4 regions of the Janibacter hoylei PVAS-1 genome follow, and region 1 is predicted to be linked to each of the others. Evidence: riboswitches for the same ligand, from Rfam matches in the RefSeq annotation. Region 1 holds a riboswitch; each other region holds the start of a gene.

Region 1 (3,595 bases):
TCGGGGGCGCCACGGAGGAGCTGCTCAAGGACCGCCGCATCCTGCGCGACGAGGGCTTCATCTCCGTCATGGTCGTCGTCGACTCCTCGAGCGGCAAGGTCGTCGCCGGCCCGGAGATCACCGCCCGCGGCTTCGCCGAGGACGACGAGATCTTCACCCAGGTCAAGCCCAAGATCGTCGCGGCCCTCGACGAGGCCGCCCGCAAGGGCACGACCGATACCCACCAGCTGCAGCAGGTCGTGCGCCGCGCGGTCGGTGGCTGGGTCGGCGGCAAGATCCGTCGCCGCCCGATGATCATCCCGGTGGTCGTCGAGGCCTGAGACCGCCCGGGGGCGAAGGGGGCCTGCCGGGTCCCCCTTCGCCCTACCCGAGGAGGGTCAGAGCGAGCGCAGCGCCGCCAGCAGGCGGTCGATGTGCTCGGGCGTCGTGCCGAGGCCGGCACTGATCCGCACGGCGGTGTCGTGCTCGGTCTCGGAGAGCAGGTCGTCGACGAGCAGGTGGGCGCAGAACTTGCCGTCGCGCACCCCGATGCCGTGGTCGTCGCCGAGGACGCGGGCGACCTCGGCGCTGTCGTGGCCGTCGACGGTGATCGTCGCCACCGGGGCCCCGTCACCCCCGCCGAAGAGGGTGTGCACGCGCACGCCCTCGATCTCGGCGAGGCCGGCGAGCAGCCGGATGCGCAGGGCCTGCTCGTGGTCGCGGATCGCCCGCTCGTGCTCGCTGACGATCTCGCAGGCGGTGGCGAGCGCGACCGCGCCGAGCACGTTGGGGGAGCCGGCCTCGTGGCGGGCCGGGCCGTGCGTCCACTCGGTCGTGTCGAGATCCACGCGGGCGGTGGCGCCGCCGCCGGCGAGGTAGGGCTCGGCGGCGTCGAGCCAGTCGCTGCGCCCGACGAGGACGCCGGCGCCGAAGGGGGCGTAGATCTTGTGACCGCTGAAGGCGATCCAGTCCGCGCCGATCGCCTCGATGTCGACCCGGCGGTGCGGGACGACCTGCGCGGCATCGAGCGCGAAGCGGGCGTCGTGCTCGTGGGCGAGAGCCGCGAGCCGCTCGACCGGCCAGTGCTCGCCCGTGACGTTGGAGGCACCGGTGGCGACGACGAGCCGGTGCTCGGCGGGGTGGTTGCGCAGCGCCTGCTCGAGCAGGTCGAGCGCCTCGTCGTGGCTGTGCGGCACGGGCAGGCGCAGGGCGCGGGGCCAGGGCAGGAGCGCGGCGTGGTGCTCGGAGCCGAAGACGAAGACGAGCGTGTCCTCGGGCAGGGCGCGGGCCAGCAGGTTGAAGGAGTCGGTCGTGTTGCGGGTGAAGACGACCTGGTCGTCCTCGCGGGCCCCGACGAAGGTCGCGACGGTCTCGCGGGCCTGCTCGTAGCGCGAGCTGGTCACCCGCGAGGCGAAGCCGGCGCCTCGGTGCACGGAGGAGTAGGTGACGGCGGCTGCGGCCACCTCCTGGGCGACGGCCGCGAAGGCCGGCGTCGTCGCCCCGTGGTCGAGGTGCGCGTACTCGACGGTCGAGCCGTCGGCGTCGCGGTAGGTCAGGCCCTCGCTGACGAGCGCGGGCAGGGCAGTGGAGGTGCGGTGGAGGTCGGACACGGTCATGGGAGTGCTCCTGATCCGTCAGGGACCCGGGCGGTGACCTCGAGTCCGCGCTTGCCGGGCGACACTGCGTCGCCGGCCAGGTCGTCACCCGGAGCACCCCACCGCGGACGAGGGTTGCCGACCAGCTAGCCGGGGCTTGTCGCTGGTACTCGTGACCTTGGGTCGAGACCCTAGCCGATGACGGGTGCCGGCTGTCGAGCCACTCCGGGACCCGTCTCGCGACCTGGGACGTCAGGCGAGGGCGAGGGCGAGCACGGCCCCGGCGACGAGGTGGGGGCCGAAGGCGAGCGAGGTCCGTCGGCCCGCCCGGCGCGTGAGGAGCAGCGACAGGGCGACGATGCCGCCGAGCACGAAGCCCAGCCAGATGCCGACGACGAGCTCGCTCCAGCCGAGCCAGGCGAGGGTCGGGGCGATCGACACGAGCAGCTTGGCGTCGCCCAGGCCGATCGAGCGGCCGGGCAGGAGCAGGGAGAGAGCGATCGCGCCGCCGCCGACGAGCAGGGCTGCGGTGCCTGCGCGTGCGAGGGCCGCGAGGTCGCCGGTGGCGAAGGAGGCGACGGTCACGGCCAGGGCGATGGCCGGCGCGAGCGGCACGGTGATCGCATTGGGCAGCCGGTGCACGTCGGCGTCGATCGCGGCGAGCACGAGCCCGGCCAGCGACAGGGAGAGCGGGGCCAGCAGGACGGGCCAGGGTCGGTCGGCGAGCCCCCGCTCGACGGCCACGGCGACGAAGGGGGCGACCGCCGCCACCCACACGTGGCGGGGGAGGGGACCCCCTTCGTCCTCCCGGCGGTAGCCGCCGGTGGCCAGCCAGCGCCAGCCGGCGACCCCGACGACCAGGGCCAGGATCGCGACGACGACGGTGCGGGCTTCCACGGCCGTGACGCTACTCGGTGGGCGACCGGGGCGCGCCGGCTCGTCCACACCCGCCTGCGCGGGGTTGGCCCTGTTGCGCGTGTGACGCGTGTGTCAGGGGTGGCTTTCGCCTAACCTGCGAAGCATGGCCACTCGTCCGTCGACCACCTCGCGCAGCACCAAGGGCGCCTCCACGCGCCCGAAGGGCAGCACCCGCCCCACCGGGCGCAAGGCTCCCGCCAAGAGTGCTGCGAAGGGGAAGACCTCCGCTTCCCGCAAGACCTCCGCGTCGGGCGGGGGCCTCCCGCTGCCCATCGCCGCGGTGCAGAAGACGTGGATGGGGGTCGCCCACGCGACCGGCTCCGGCGTGCGCCGCATCGGGCACAGCGCGAGCCAGATCGAGCCGGAGCACCGTCGTGACGGCTGGGGCTTCCTCGCCCTCGCGCTCGCCCTCGTCGTCGCCGTCCGCGAGTGGTGGGGCCTCACGGGCCTCTTCGGCGACATGGTCCACGCGGTCTTCGCCGGCACCTTCGGTCGGGTCGCCTACGCCCTGCCGATCGTCCTGCTCGTCCTCGGCGTGCGCCTGCTGCGCTCCGAGGGGGACTCCGCCGCCGACGCGCGACTCGGCTTCGGCGCCGTCATGGGCCTCTTCGCCGCCTCCGGCCTGACGCACATCGCCAAGGACATCCCGCAGCCGCCCGACGGTGCCGGCCCGATGCGCGATGCGGGCGGGATCATGGGCTTCCTCGCCTCGGACCCGCTGGCCACCGCGGTCACCGAGTGGCCCGCGACGATCCTGCTCGTCCTCCTCGGCCTCTTCAGCCTGCTCCTGCTCACCGGTACCCCGCTGCACGAGGTGCCGCAGCGGCTGGCCTACATCCGCGCCGCCTTCACCGGCGAGGTGCCCAGCCACGTGACCGCTGCCCCGGAGGCCGCCCACGACGCCCCCAAGGCCGCCGTGAGCCGCGCCCGTCGGCGCCGCGTCATCGACCCCGCCGACGAGGAGCTGTCGGGTGAGCGTGACGGCGACACCGCCTTCGACCAGGCCGCCGTCGTGCAGCCGGTCGGCAAGGGGCGCCGCAAGAAGTCGGCCCCGGTGCCCGAGGCCGACGAGACCGTCGAGACGCCCCAGGCCGAGGCCGGGG
Region 2 (3,595 bases), on a different contig from region 1:
CCCGCAGCAAGGACACCGAGACGCGCGACGGCGTCACCCTGCCCGCCTACCGCGGCGACATGGTCAACGACTTCGCCTTCACCCCCGAGTCGCGCGAGCCCGACCCGCAGCGCCTGCTGCGCGGGTACCACACGAGTGCGGCGACGCTGAACCTCGTGCGCGCCTTCACCCAGGGCGGCTTCGCCGACCTGCGCCGCGTGCACGACTGGAATGTCGGCTTCGTCTCCAACGCCGCCAACCGGCGCTACGAGGGCCTGGCCCGCGAGATCGACAAGGCGATGCGCTTCATGGCCGCCTGCGGTGTCGACTTCGAGGCGATGCGGGCAACCGAGTTCTGGTCGGCCCACGAGGCGCTGCTCCTCGACTACGAGCGCCCGATGACCCGCGTCGACTCGCGCACCGGCAACCTCTACGACACCTCGGGTCACTTCCTGTGGATCGGGGAGCGGACGCGTCAGATCGACCACGCGCACCTCGACTTCGTCAGCCGGATCCGCAACCCCATCGGCATGAAGGTCTCCGACAAGGCCGACCCCGACGAGCTGCTGCGGATCATCGACCTGCTCGACCCGCACCGCGAGCCCGGCCGCCTGACCTTCATCACCCGCATGGGTGCCGGCAAGATCCGCGAGGCGATGCCCGCCATCGTCGAAAAAGTCCGCGACTCCGGGGCGATGGTCACCTGGATCTGCGACCCGATGCACGGCAACACCTTCGAGTCGGCGTCCGGCTTCAAGACGCGTGACTTCGAGGACGTCGTCGACGAGGTCCGCGGCTTCTTCGAGGTGCACCGCTCGCTCGGCACCGTCCCCGGCGGTCTGCACGTCGAGCTCACCGGCAACGACGTCACCGAGTGCCTCGGCGGCGCCGAGCGGATCCTCGACGAGGACCTCAACAAGCGCTACGAGAGCGTGTGCGACCCGCGCCTGAACCACCAGCAGAGTCTCGAGCTGGCCTTCCTCACGGCGGAGATGCTCAGCCAGGGCTGAGCCCTCTCGTCCGTCCTGCCGAAGACCGGGCCGCCCGGCGAAGGGTGGGGTCGACGCTGGGGGAAAGTCCGGACCGCTTGGTCTGCCTCTCACGGGGCGCAGGCAGTCCGGACTTTTCCTTGAGTCGCGTCGACCCCACCCTTCGTCGTGCTGGCGGCGGCGCCCCCTTCGTCCTGCTGATGGTTGTGTGTTGAACAGGGAGTTCAGCGAGCCGGCGGCGCTCACCGGGCGCTGCCGGCACCCGGCGCTACCGGTTGACCACACAACCACCTGTCGAGTCAGCTGGGTCCCGTTGGGGGACAGGGGCACTCGTGGGGTCCGGATCGCGAGACAGGCAACTCCTTCTCTTGCAGTAGGAGATGGATCTGCGTAGGTTCTTCATCAGGTCACGAGTTCCAGCGTCAAGCCCCGGCTCGCTGGACAGCAACCCTCCAACTCGCGGTGGGGTGCTCCGGGTGAGGACCTGGCTCCGGTCACTTCCGGTCGGAGCAAGCGCGAGGCCCTCGCCGGCCTCCCGACGAGAGACGGGATCTCCCATGAGCACCACTGCCAGGACCGCACCGCGGTCGCTGCGCCCGGCGCTGCGGCGCCACGTCGACCTGCTGAGGGTCAACAGCGCGCTCTGTCGCTGACCTGAACCCGTATTTCCCTAGGGAAATACGGCCCCACCTGCGCATTTCCCTAGGGAAATGCGGCGCCACCTGCGCGTTTCCCTAGGGAAATGCGACATCACCCCCACCAACCCCGGTCCGGTGACGAGACCCCCTTCGTCGACCGTCGATCCGTCATGCCCACAGAGAGGCACCCCCATGGCTGTCATCGCCACCATCTCCAGCAGTCCGTCCACCTCGTCGCGGACCGAGGCGGTCCTCGGCGACCTGTCGCACCGCGTGCAGCGCGCCGGTCACCTCATCGCCCCGATCGTCTTGCGGGACCTGCCCGCCGAGCCGCTCCTGCGAGCCGACACGGACGACGACGACATCGCTCGCGCGGCCTGCACCCTGGCCCGCGCCGATGCCGTCATCGTCTCGACGCCGGTCTACAAGGCGGCGTACAGCGGCCTGCTCAAGGCCTTCCTCGACCTGCTGCCGCAGACCGGGCTCAAGGACAAGGTGGTCCTGCCGATCGCCACCGGCGGCAGCCCCGCCCACGTCCTCGCGGTGGACTACGCCCTGCGCCCCGTGCTCGCCAGCCTCGCGCCGAGCGCCATCACGCCGGGGTGGTTCGTCCTCGCCTCCGAGGTCACCCGACACGACGGCGGTGAGGTGAGCATCGCCGAGTCCGCCGCCGGCCCGCTGGCCGAGGTGACCCGCGTCTTCCTCGACGCCGTCGCCGGTCGCTCGCTCGTCGCGGCCGCGGAGGCCGCCCACCGCGGCGACCTCCTCGCGCGCTCCGTGGCGGTGGCCTGATGAGCACCCACACCTCACGCCGCTCCGTCCTGCTCGGCCTCGCCGGGATCGCGACGACCTCCGCCCTCGCCGGCTGCACCCTGCCCACGAGCGATGCCGCAGGCACCGGGCCCGGGGGCCGCGTGACCTTCCGATACCAGGGCAGCGCCAACAACGTCACCTTCCCCGAACTGGCCGACGACCTCGGCTACTTCCCGACCATCGACCTCGAGTACGTCGGCGCGACGGTGAGCGGGCCACAGGACATCCAGTCCGTCGCGACCGGGCAGACCGATGTCGGTGGCGCATTCTCCGGAGCGATCGTCAAGCTCGCGCAGGCCGGGTCGCCGATCACCGCGGTCATCAACTACTACGGCTCGGACAAGAAGTCCTACCAGGGCCTCTACGTCCGCAAGGACAGCGGAATCCGCAGGCCCAAGGACCTCGTCGGCAAGAAGATCGCCGTCAACACGCTGGGGGCCCACGCCGAGGCCTTCATCGAGACCTGGCTGACCACGGCCGGCCTCACCAGCCGGCAGATCGACCAGGTGCAGCTCGTCGTCCTGCCACCCAACGACACCGAGGAGGCCATCCGCCGCCGGCAGATCGACGTCGGTGCCCTCGGCGGGGTCCTGCAGGACCGGGCGCTCTCGCAGCCCGACATCCGCGAGCTCGTGCGCGACACCGAGGTGCTCGGTCACGAGCTCAACGGCGGCCAGTACGTGCTGCGTGACGACTTCATCGACCAGCACCCGGACGCCGTCCGCGAGTTCACCACCGGTGTCGCCAAGGCGATCGAGTGGGCCCGCAGGACACCCCGCGCCACCGTCCACGCGCGCTTCGAGCGGATCATCGAGGGCCGCGACCGCAACGAGAGCACCGACAACGTCCGCTTCTGGAAGAGCACCGGTGTCCCGGCGAAGGGCGGGGCGGTCTCCGACGAGGACTTCACCCAGTGGGCGGCCTGGCTGGAGAGCACCGGGATCGTCGACCAGGCAGACCTCGACCCGGCGTCGATCTACACCAACGAGTACAACGACCTGGCCAAGGAGGGGACGAAGTGACCTCGAGCATCGAGCTGCGCCACGTCACCAAGGAGTTCGTCGTCCGCCCGACGAAGGACCAGCCGCGCGCGAGCGTGCTGCGGGCCGTCGAGGACATCAGCCTCACCGTCCCGGCAGGGGAGTTCCTCACCCTCGTCGGACCGAGCGGGTCGGG
Region 3 (3,595 bases), on a different contig from region 1:
AGCGCCCCCGGAGCCGCTTGAGGGTCGCCTGGCTCTCCTCGAGCCGGTCGGCGTAGGGGCGGATGATCCGCTCGGCACCGCTCAGCCGGTTGGCGGTGGCGACGAGGTCGCTCGGCGTCGTGCCGACCTCCCGCTCGAACATCGTCCCCGAGCACGAGTCCCACACCCCCTTCGTCGAGACGGTGCGCAGCAGGTTGACGACGGTGTGGATGTTGGCCGCTACGGTCTTGAGCTCGTCGGCCTCGGCGCGGATGACGGCGGGGTCGCCCTCCTCGATCGTCCCCGGGTCCTCGAGCGCCATCAGAGGACCCCCCGGTTGCGCTCGTCGACGAGGTCCTCGGTCTCGACGTACCAGGACCCGGCGTCCTGGGCGAGGCGCGCGAGCGCACGCAGCTGCGTGCAGGCCTGCTTGCGCCGGCGCTCGTAGTCACCGATGGCCGCCTCGTAGGCCTGGGTGCCGGTCCAGCTCGGGAAGCCGAAGGTCTCGACCGCCTCGTTGTTGGCCTTGGCCGCCTTCTCTTCGAGGTAGTCGGCGATCGCCGTCAGTTGTCGACCCAGCCCCGCGATGCCCTCGCTGTCGATGGAGATGCGTTGTCCGCCCATGCCCCACACGCTAGGAAAAAACGCCGAGGGGCCCGTGGAGTTCTCCACAGGCCCCTCGGTGCGCCCTTCGAGATGGCCCTTCGAGACGGCTCGTTCCTCACCTCCTCAGGGACCGAGGTTCCTCGCCTCCTCAGGGACCGAGGTTCCTCGCCTCCTCAGGGACCGAGGTTCCTCGCCTCCTCAGGGACCGAAGATCACTTCGCGGCGGCGAAGCCCTGCTCGAGGTCGGCGACGATGTCCTCGATGCTCTCGAGACCGACCGCCAGACGGACGAGGCCGGGGGTGACGCCGGCGGCGAGCCGGTCCTCCTCCGGACCCTGCGAGTGGGTCGTCGAGGCCGGGTGGATGACGAGCGAGCGCACGTCACCGATGTTGGCCAGGTGGCTGTGCAGGGTGAGCCCCTCGACAAACTTCTTGCCTGCCTCGAGGCCGCCGGCGATCTCGAAGGAGATGACGGCACCGGCCCCCTTCGGCGTGTAGCGCTGCGCCTGCTCGAAGCTCGCCGAGCCCTCGATGGACGCCCAGTTGACCGCCTCGACCTGCGCGTGGCCGGAGAGGAAGTCGACGACCTTGCGGGTGTTGTCGAGGTGCCGCTCGATGCGCAGGCTGAGCGTCTCGATGCCCTGCCCGATGAGGAAGGCGTTGAAGGGCGAGATCGCCGGGCCGATGTCGCGCAGCAGCTGCACGCGTGCCTTGAGGATGAAGGACAGGTTGGCCCCGAGCGCGCCGTTGACGCCGAGGTCGGGGCCGAAGCGCAGCCCGTGGTAGCTCGGGTCGGGCTGGTTGTAGTTGGGGAACTTCTCCGGGTCGGCCGCGTAGTCGAAGGCCCCGCCGTCGACGATGACGCCGGCGATCGCGGTGCCGTGGCCGCCGAGGTACTTCGTCGCCGAGTGGACGACGACGTCCGCACCGTGCTCGAGGGGGCGCAGCACGTAAGGCGTGGCGATCGTGTTGTCGACGACGAGCGGCACCCCGGCCTCGTGGGCGACCTCGGCGATGCCGGCGATGTCGAGCACGACCGGCTTGGGGTTGCCGATCGTCTCGCCGAAGAAGGCCTTGGTGTTGGGCTTGACCGCCGCGCGCCACTGCTCGAGGTCGCTCGGGTCCTCGACGAAGGAGACCTCGATGCCGAACTTCGGCAGGGTGAACTTCAGCAGGTTGATCGTGCCGCCGTAGAGCGCGGCGCTGGCGACGATGTGGTCACCCGCCTCGGCGATGTTGACCAGGGCGAGGTGCGTCGCGGACATGCCCGACGCCGTGAGCAGCGCGCCGACGCCACCCTCGAGGGCGGCGATCTTCTGCTCCACCGCGTCCTGGGTGGGGTTCATGATGCGCGTGTAGATGTTGCCGAATTCCTTGAGCGCGAAGAGGTTCGCCGCCTGCTCGGTGTCCTTGAAGGCGTAGGAGGTCGTCGCGTGGATCGGCAGCGCCCGCGAACCAGTCGTCGGGTCGGGCGCCTGGCCGGCGTGGATCTGCTGGGTCTCGAAGCTCCAGATGGAGGGGTCGGACATGTCTGCTCCTTGAGTGCGCGCTTGACCGCGACGGACGTCGCGGACCAGGTCGTCTCCCGGGGCACCCCACCGCGGAGGAGGGTTGCCGGCCAGCGAGCCGGGGCTTCGCGCTGGCGCTCAAGACCTGCTGCGATGATAGGAAAAGGGCTGGCGCGCACCAGCCTCCGTCTCACCTAGCGGGCGCGCACCCGGTGGAGCCACCACAGCCCGACGAAGGGGAGGACGAGCGGCAGGTAGCCGTAGCCGGACCCGTAGTGGGACCAGACGGTCTTGTCGGGGAAGAGCTCGGGCCGCACGAAGGACAGGGTCCCGACGGTGACGACGCCGACGGCTTCGACGAGGATCGCGCCGGTGGCCACGCGGGCACCGGAGGGTCCCCCCTTCGCCAGGGCGATGGTCGCGACGACGTAGATGAGGGCGGCGCACGCCGACAGCACGTAGGCGAGCGGGGCCCGGTCGAAGTACTGGGTGATCTGCAGGATCGAGCGCCCGGTCGCGGCGAGCGCGAGCACTCCGTAGACGGCGACGACGACCCGGCCGGGCCCGGTGCCGGTGCTGACCTCAGGCGGGGCCACTGGTCTGCCAGATCTGGAGGATGCGGTAGGTCATGACCCCGACGGTGAAGGCACCGGCGATGACGACGCCCATGGCCCAGCGGGTCTTTTCCTTGAGGGCGATGAAGACGACGACCGGCGGGATGATCGGGAGGGTCAGGGCGTAGGCGAGCATCGTCGCGCCCTCCCCCGTCCCGGTGACGCGGCCGTGGACGACCGCCGTCGTCACGGCGAGCACGAGCAGACCCAGCTCGACGAGCGCCGCGACGAGCAGGAGCCCGTCGTCGACGGGGCGGTCGAGCGCGAGGTAGATCAGGGCCACGAGCCCGAGGGCGGCGACGGCGACCATCACGGCAGTGGTCAGGGGCACAAGCACCGGGCAAGGTTACCCACCCTCGTGGGTGGCACCATCACTGCCATGAGTCCCCAGCGCCCTGGTGCCCAGCAGCTCATCGACGCGGTCGTCGACCCGGACAGCTTCGTCACGTGGGACGAGCCGATCGACACCTCCGGCCTCGACGACACCTACCGGTCGGCGATGGCGGCCGCGGCCGAGCGCGCCGGCACCGACGAGTCGATCCTCACCGGACGGGCCCGGATCCAGGGTCACGACGTCGCCCTCATCGTCGGCGAGTTCCGCTTCCTCGGCGGGTCGATCGGACGGGCGGCCGCGGGCCGGATCGTCTCGGCGGTCCGGCGTGCGACGACCGAGCGGCTGCCGCTCATCGCGGCGACCGCCAGCGGTGGTACGCGGATGCAGGAGGGCACCCCGGCCTTCATGACGATGGTCGACATCTCGGCCGCGGTCGTGGCGCACAAGGCGGCCGGCCTGCCCTACCTCGCCTACCTGCGGCACCCGACGACCGGCGGCGTCTTCGCCTCGTGGGGGTCGCTGGCGCACATGACGATCGCCGAGCCCGGGGCGCT
Region 4 (3,595 bases), on a different contig from region 1:
CCCTGGCTCTCGTCTTCTTCGCCTTTACGACGATGGTCGCCTACTACTACATGGCCGAGGTCAACCTCGCCTACCTCACCCGCAAGATCCGCAACGGCGTCGTGCGTCGCGGTCTCATCCGGGCCCTGCAGGCGCTGATCCTCGTCTCCGTGGCGTACGGCGCCACGACGACGGCCGGGTCCGCCTGGGGCTTGGGCGACATCGGCGTCGGCACGATGGCCTGGCTCAACATCCTGGGCATCCTCCTGCTGCAGATCCCGGCGCTCAAGGCGCTCAAGGACTACCGCGCGCAGAAGAAGCAAGGTCTGGACCCGCAGTTCGACCCGCGGGAGCTCGGGATCGAGGGCGCGGACTTCTGGGTCGAGCGGGCCGAGGGGCGCGTCGCGCAGGGCACCCCGGCCGGGGCCGAGCGCGACTGACTCGGCCTGGCGCCGCCATGGCGCTGCTCACCTGACGGAATCCCGGCCGGGCGCGCTACGTTGGATCCAGCGGAGCGTGCCCGGACCGGGGACGCCCGAGCAGAGGAGACCGCCATGGCCACCCACCGCGTCCGCAACGCCGCCCACCTTGCCTCCGCCGTCCGCAGCGCGACCCGTCCCGGCGGGCCGACCCTGTGGCAGCGACTGCGCGCCGTGCCGCGGATGATCCGCGCCGTGCGCTCGGGCCAGTACACCGGACTGAGCTCGACCCGGCTGCTCATGATGCTCGCCGGCGTCGGCTACGTCGTCTCGCCCGTCGACATCGTCCCCGAGGGCCTGCTGCTCGCCTTCGGCCTCGTCGACGACGTGCTCGTCATCGGGTGGCTGGCGACGACCCTCGTGCGTGAGACCGAGGACTTCATCGCGTGGGAGCAGGGCGCCACCGCGGCCCCGGCCGGTGCGCACCACGGCGCCCCGCAGTGGGAGCAGCCGATCCCGTCGTACGTCGTCCCCGACTGATCCACAGGTCCGGAGGCGTCCGAGCGGCCCTCCACAGCCACGACTGGCCCCTGCCGGCGCGCGTCGGCAGGGGCCAGATTCGGTGTATGACACAGATCGTGAGACCCCGCGACGCCGCCGAGCTCGCCGTCCTGATGCCCTACCAGCTCGGGTTCCACCCCGGGCCCTCCGTCTGCCTGACGCTCATGCGCGAGCGGCGCCTCGGTCTGCTCCAGCGGCACGACCTCGTCGCCGAGCCGGACGTGGCTCGGCGTGTGGCCGCGGAGGCCGTCGCCATCGCGCTCCGGGAGGGGGCGAGCAGCGTGCTGCTCATGGCCTTCGAGGACGACGAAGGGCAGTCCCTTGCCCTGCGAGCGGCGATGACCGCGGCGGCTCTCGAGGCCGGGCTGCCGGTGCACCAGCACCTCGTCGTCCGCGACGGCCACTGCCACACCGTCGACGGCCCGGGGGCGGGCCGTGCCCTGCGTCTCCCACGACCCGAGGACGTGCCGGCGGTCGCTCCCTTCGTCGAGGCGGGGGTCTGCCCGGTACCCAGTCGGGATCACCTCGTGCGGGGGGTCCTCGCGGAGCGGGACGAGACGAGGGCGGCCGCCGTGGCCGTGGCGGCCAGCCCGCTGGGCGTGCGTCCCCGGGTCCCGGAGATCGCCACGGCCTGGACCCGGCTGCTCGACCCCGACGCCGGGGCCCGGCCCGTAGGCGACCTGGCCGACCGCGACCTGCTGGTGATCGCGAGGTCACTGCAGCTCGTCCCGTGGCGCGATGCCCTCCTCGCCGTGCTCTGTCCCGGGACCATGCCCCTGACGGGGGTCGACGAGCACTGGATCTCGCTCGCGCTCGAGGTCACGAGGTGGTGCCCGTGGGTCCTCGGGGACGACGAGCTCGTGCCGGAGGTGGGGGAGCACCGCGACGGGGTGCTCGCCGTCCGCACCCGGCTGCTCGAGCTGGCGCGTCTCGTCCCGGCCGAGCTCACCCCACCCCTGCTGACCAGCGCGGCGCACCTCGCGTGGTGGACGGGCGACGGCACGGTCACGGGGGTGTGCCTCGAGCGGGCTCTGCAGGTCGACCCCGACTACCGGCTCGCGGGGCTCATGCTCGAGCTGCTCTCCCACGGGGTCCGGCTGTGGGAGACGCCCAGAGTCGCCTGACCGGAGCAGGCCTCGTCCGCGCTGCGGACCCGGCTCGATCCGGCCGCCCGAGTGAGGTTAGAGTTGGCGCCAGGTCATGAGTGTCAGCGTCAAGCCCCGGCTAGCTGGCCGGCAACCCTCCTCGCGACGGGGTGCCCCGGGTGATGACCCGGCCGCATCGGAGTGATGTGGCAAGGCGAGACCCGGGAGCCCTCTCATGAGCGTATCCACCACACGGCCCACCACCTCTGCCCTCTGGCGTGACGACCACCCGTCCGGCGACCGCCTCTTCCAGCCCATCGGTGACCTCGTCGTCGAGTCGGGCGAGGTGCTGCCCGACGTCGTCCTGGCCTACGAGACGTGGGGACGGCTCTCGCCCTCCCGCGACAACGCGGTGCTCGTCGAGCACGCGCTCACCGGTGACAGCCATGTGGTCGGTCCTGCGGGCGAAGGTCACCCGACACCGGGATGGTGGCCCGGGCTCGTCGGGCCCGGCGCCCTCCTCGACACCGACGACTTCTTCGTCATCGCGATCAACGTGCTCGGTGGGTGCCAGGGCAGCACCGGCCCCGCGTCCCCCGGACCAGACGGCCGTCCGTGGGGCAGTCGCTTCCCGCGGCTGACCATCCGCGACCAGGTGACGGCCGAGGCGCGCCTTGCCGACGCCCTCGACATCCCGAGCTGGCACACCGTCATCGGTGGCTCGATGGGCGGCATGCGCACGCTCGAGTGGGTCGCCTCCTACCCGGACCGGGTCGGTACCGCGGTGGGCCTCGCATCGACCGCCTACGCCACGGCCGAGCAGATCGGCTGGAGCCAGACGCAGATCCACGCCATCCGCAACGACCCGTGGTTCGCCGGCGGCGACTACTACGGGCACCCGCAGGGCCCGGAGGTCGGCCTGGGCATCGCGCGGCGGATCGCACACATCACCTACCGCAGCGAGATGGAGCTGCACGACCGCTTCGGTCGTGATGTCCAGGACGAGGCGCCGGGGGAGAGCGGCCGGCCGCGCTACGCGGTCGAGAGCTACCTCGACCATCACGGGGGCAAGCTGGCGGCGCGCTTCGACGCCAACTCGTACATCGTGCTGTCCGAGGCGATGAACTCCCACGACATCGGACGCGACCGGGGTGGCATGGCGGCGGCGCTGGCCCCCTTCACCGGCCGGCTCGTCGTCGTCCCGGTGGACTCCGACCGGCTCTACCCGCCCCGGCTCTCGGACGAGATCGCGCGGGCCCGACCGGGCACGGAGCAGGCGATGATCCGCTCCGTCGTCGGCCACGACGGCTTCCTCACCGAGGTCGACCAGGTGGCCGCGCTCCTGGGCCAGGTCGTCGCAGGACGGCCCCTCGTCGACACGAGGAGCCGGAGTGAGACAGGTCACGGCGGTGCGGTGTAGCGTCTGGCCAAGACCCGTCCAGCAGCACTAGCCAGTCGAGGAGCAACGATGACCATCGTCGTGGGGTACGTGTCCACCAAGGAGGGCGAAGCCGCCCTGGAGCGAGCCTTCGAGGAGTGCCGTCTGCGCAA

What was found. Region 1 has a riboswitch for S-adenosylmethionine ahead of CWN80_RS01095 (aminotransferase class V-fold PLP-dependent enzyme). Riboswitches for the same ligand answer to the same signal wherever they lie in the genome.
Region 2: another riboswitch for S-adenosylmethionine. It lies ahead of ssuE (NADPH-dependent FMN reductase); the one in region 1 lies ahead of CWN80_RS01095 (aminotransferase class V-fold PLP-dependent enzyme).
Region 3: another riboswitch for S-adenosylmethionine. It lies ahead of CWN80_RS02785 (bifunctional o-acetylhomoserine/o-acetylserine sulfhydrylase); the one in region 1 lies ahead of CWN80_RS01095 (aminotransferase class V-fold PLP-dependent enzyme).
Region 4: another riboswitch for S-adenosylmethionine. It lies ahead of metX (homoserine O-acetyltransferase MetX); the one in region 1 lies ahead of CWN80_RS01095 (aminotransferase class V-fold PLP-dependent enzyme).

The regions. Positions count from the first base shown of each region.
Region 1 is NZ_PIPF01000001.1:215,382-218,976, reverse strand. Features, by position in the region: gene CWN80_RS01100 (ribonuclease J) at 1-320, shown strand, start outside; gene CWN80_RS01095 (aminotransferase class V-fold PLP-dependent enzyme) at 378-1,595, opposite strand; SAM riboswitch class IV at 1,638-1,752, opposite strand; gene CWN80_RS01090 (prepilin peptidase) at 1,827-2,471, opposite strand; gene CWN80_RS01085 (DNA translocase FtsK) at 2,596-3,595, shown strand, end outside.
Region 2 is NZ_PIPF01000007.1:355,557-359,151, reverse strand. Features, by position in the region: gene CWN80_RS08575 (class II 3-deoxy-7-phosphoheptulonate synthase) at 1-989, shown strand, start outside; SAM riboswitch class IV at 1,374-1,490, shown strand; gene ssuE (NADPH-dependent FMN reductase) at 1,799-2,398, shown strand; gene CWN80_RS08565 (ABC transporter substrate-binding protein) at 2,398-3,441, shown strand; gene CWN80_RS08560 (ABC transporter ATP-binding protein) at 3,438-3,595, shown strand, end outside.
Region 3 is NZ_PIPF01000002.1:105,208-108,802, reverse strand. Features, by position in the region: gene CWN80_RS02795 (hypothetical protein) at 1-301, opposite strand, end outside; gene CWN80_RS02790 (hypothetical protein) at 301-603, opposite strand; gene CWN80_RS02785 (bifunctional o-acetylhomoserine/o-acetylserine sulfhydrylase) at 798-2,114, opposite strand; SAM riboswitch class IV at 2,127-2,239, opposite strand; gene CWN80_RS02780 (hypothetical protein) at 2,288-2,689, opposite strand; gene CWN80_RS02775 (hypothetical protein) at 2,676-3,044, opposite strand; gene CWN80_RS02770 (carboxyl transferase domain-containing protein) at 3,087-3,595, shown strand, end outside.
Region 4 is NZ_PIPF01000002.1:119,626-123,220, forward strand. Features, by position in the region: gene CWN80_RS02825 (alanine/glycine:cation symporter family protein) at 1-419, shown strand, start outside; gene CWN80_RS02830 (YkvA family protein) at 534-938, shown strand; gene CWN80_RS02835 (DUF4192 domain-containing protein) at 1,025-2,083, shown strand; SAM riboswitch class IV at 2,156-2,266, shown strand; gene metX (homoserine O-acetyltransferase MetX) at 2,280-3,464, shown strand; gene CWN80_RS02845 (universal stress protein) at 3,513-3,595, shown strand, end outside.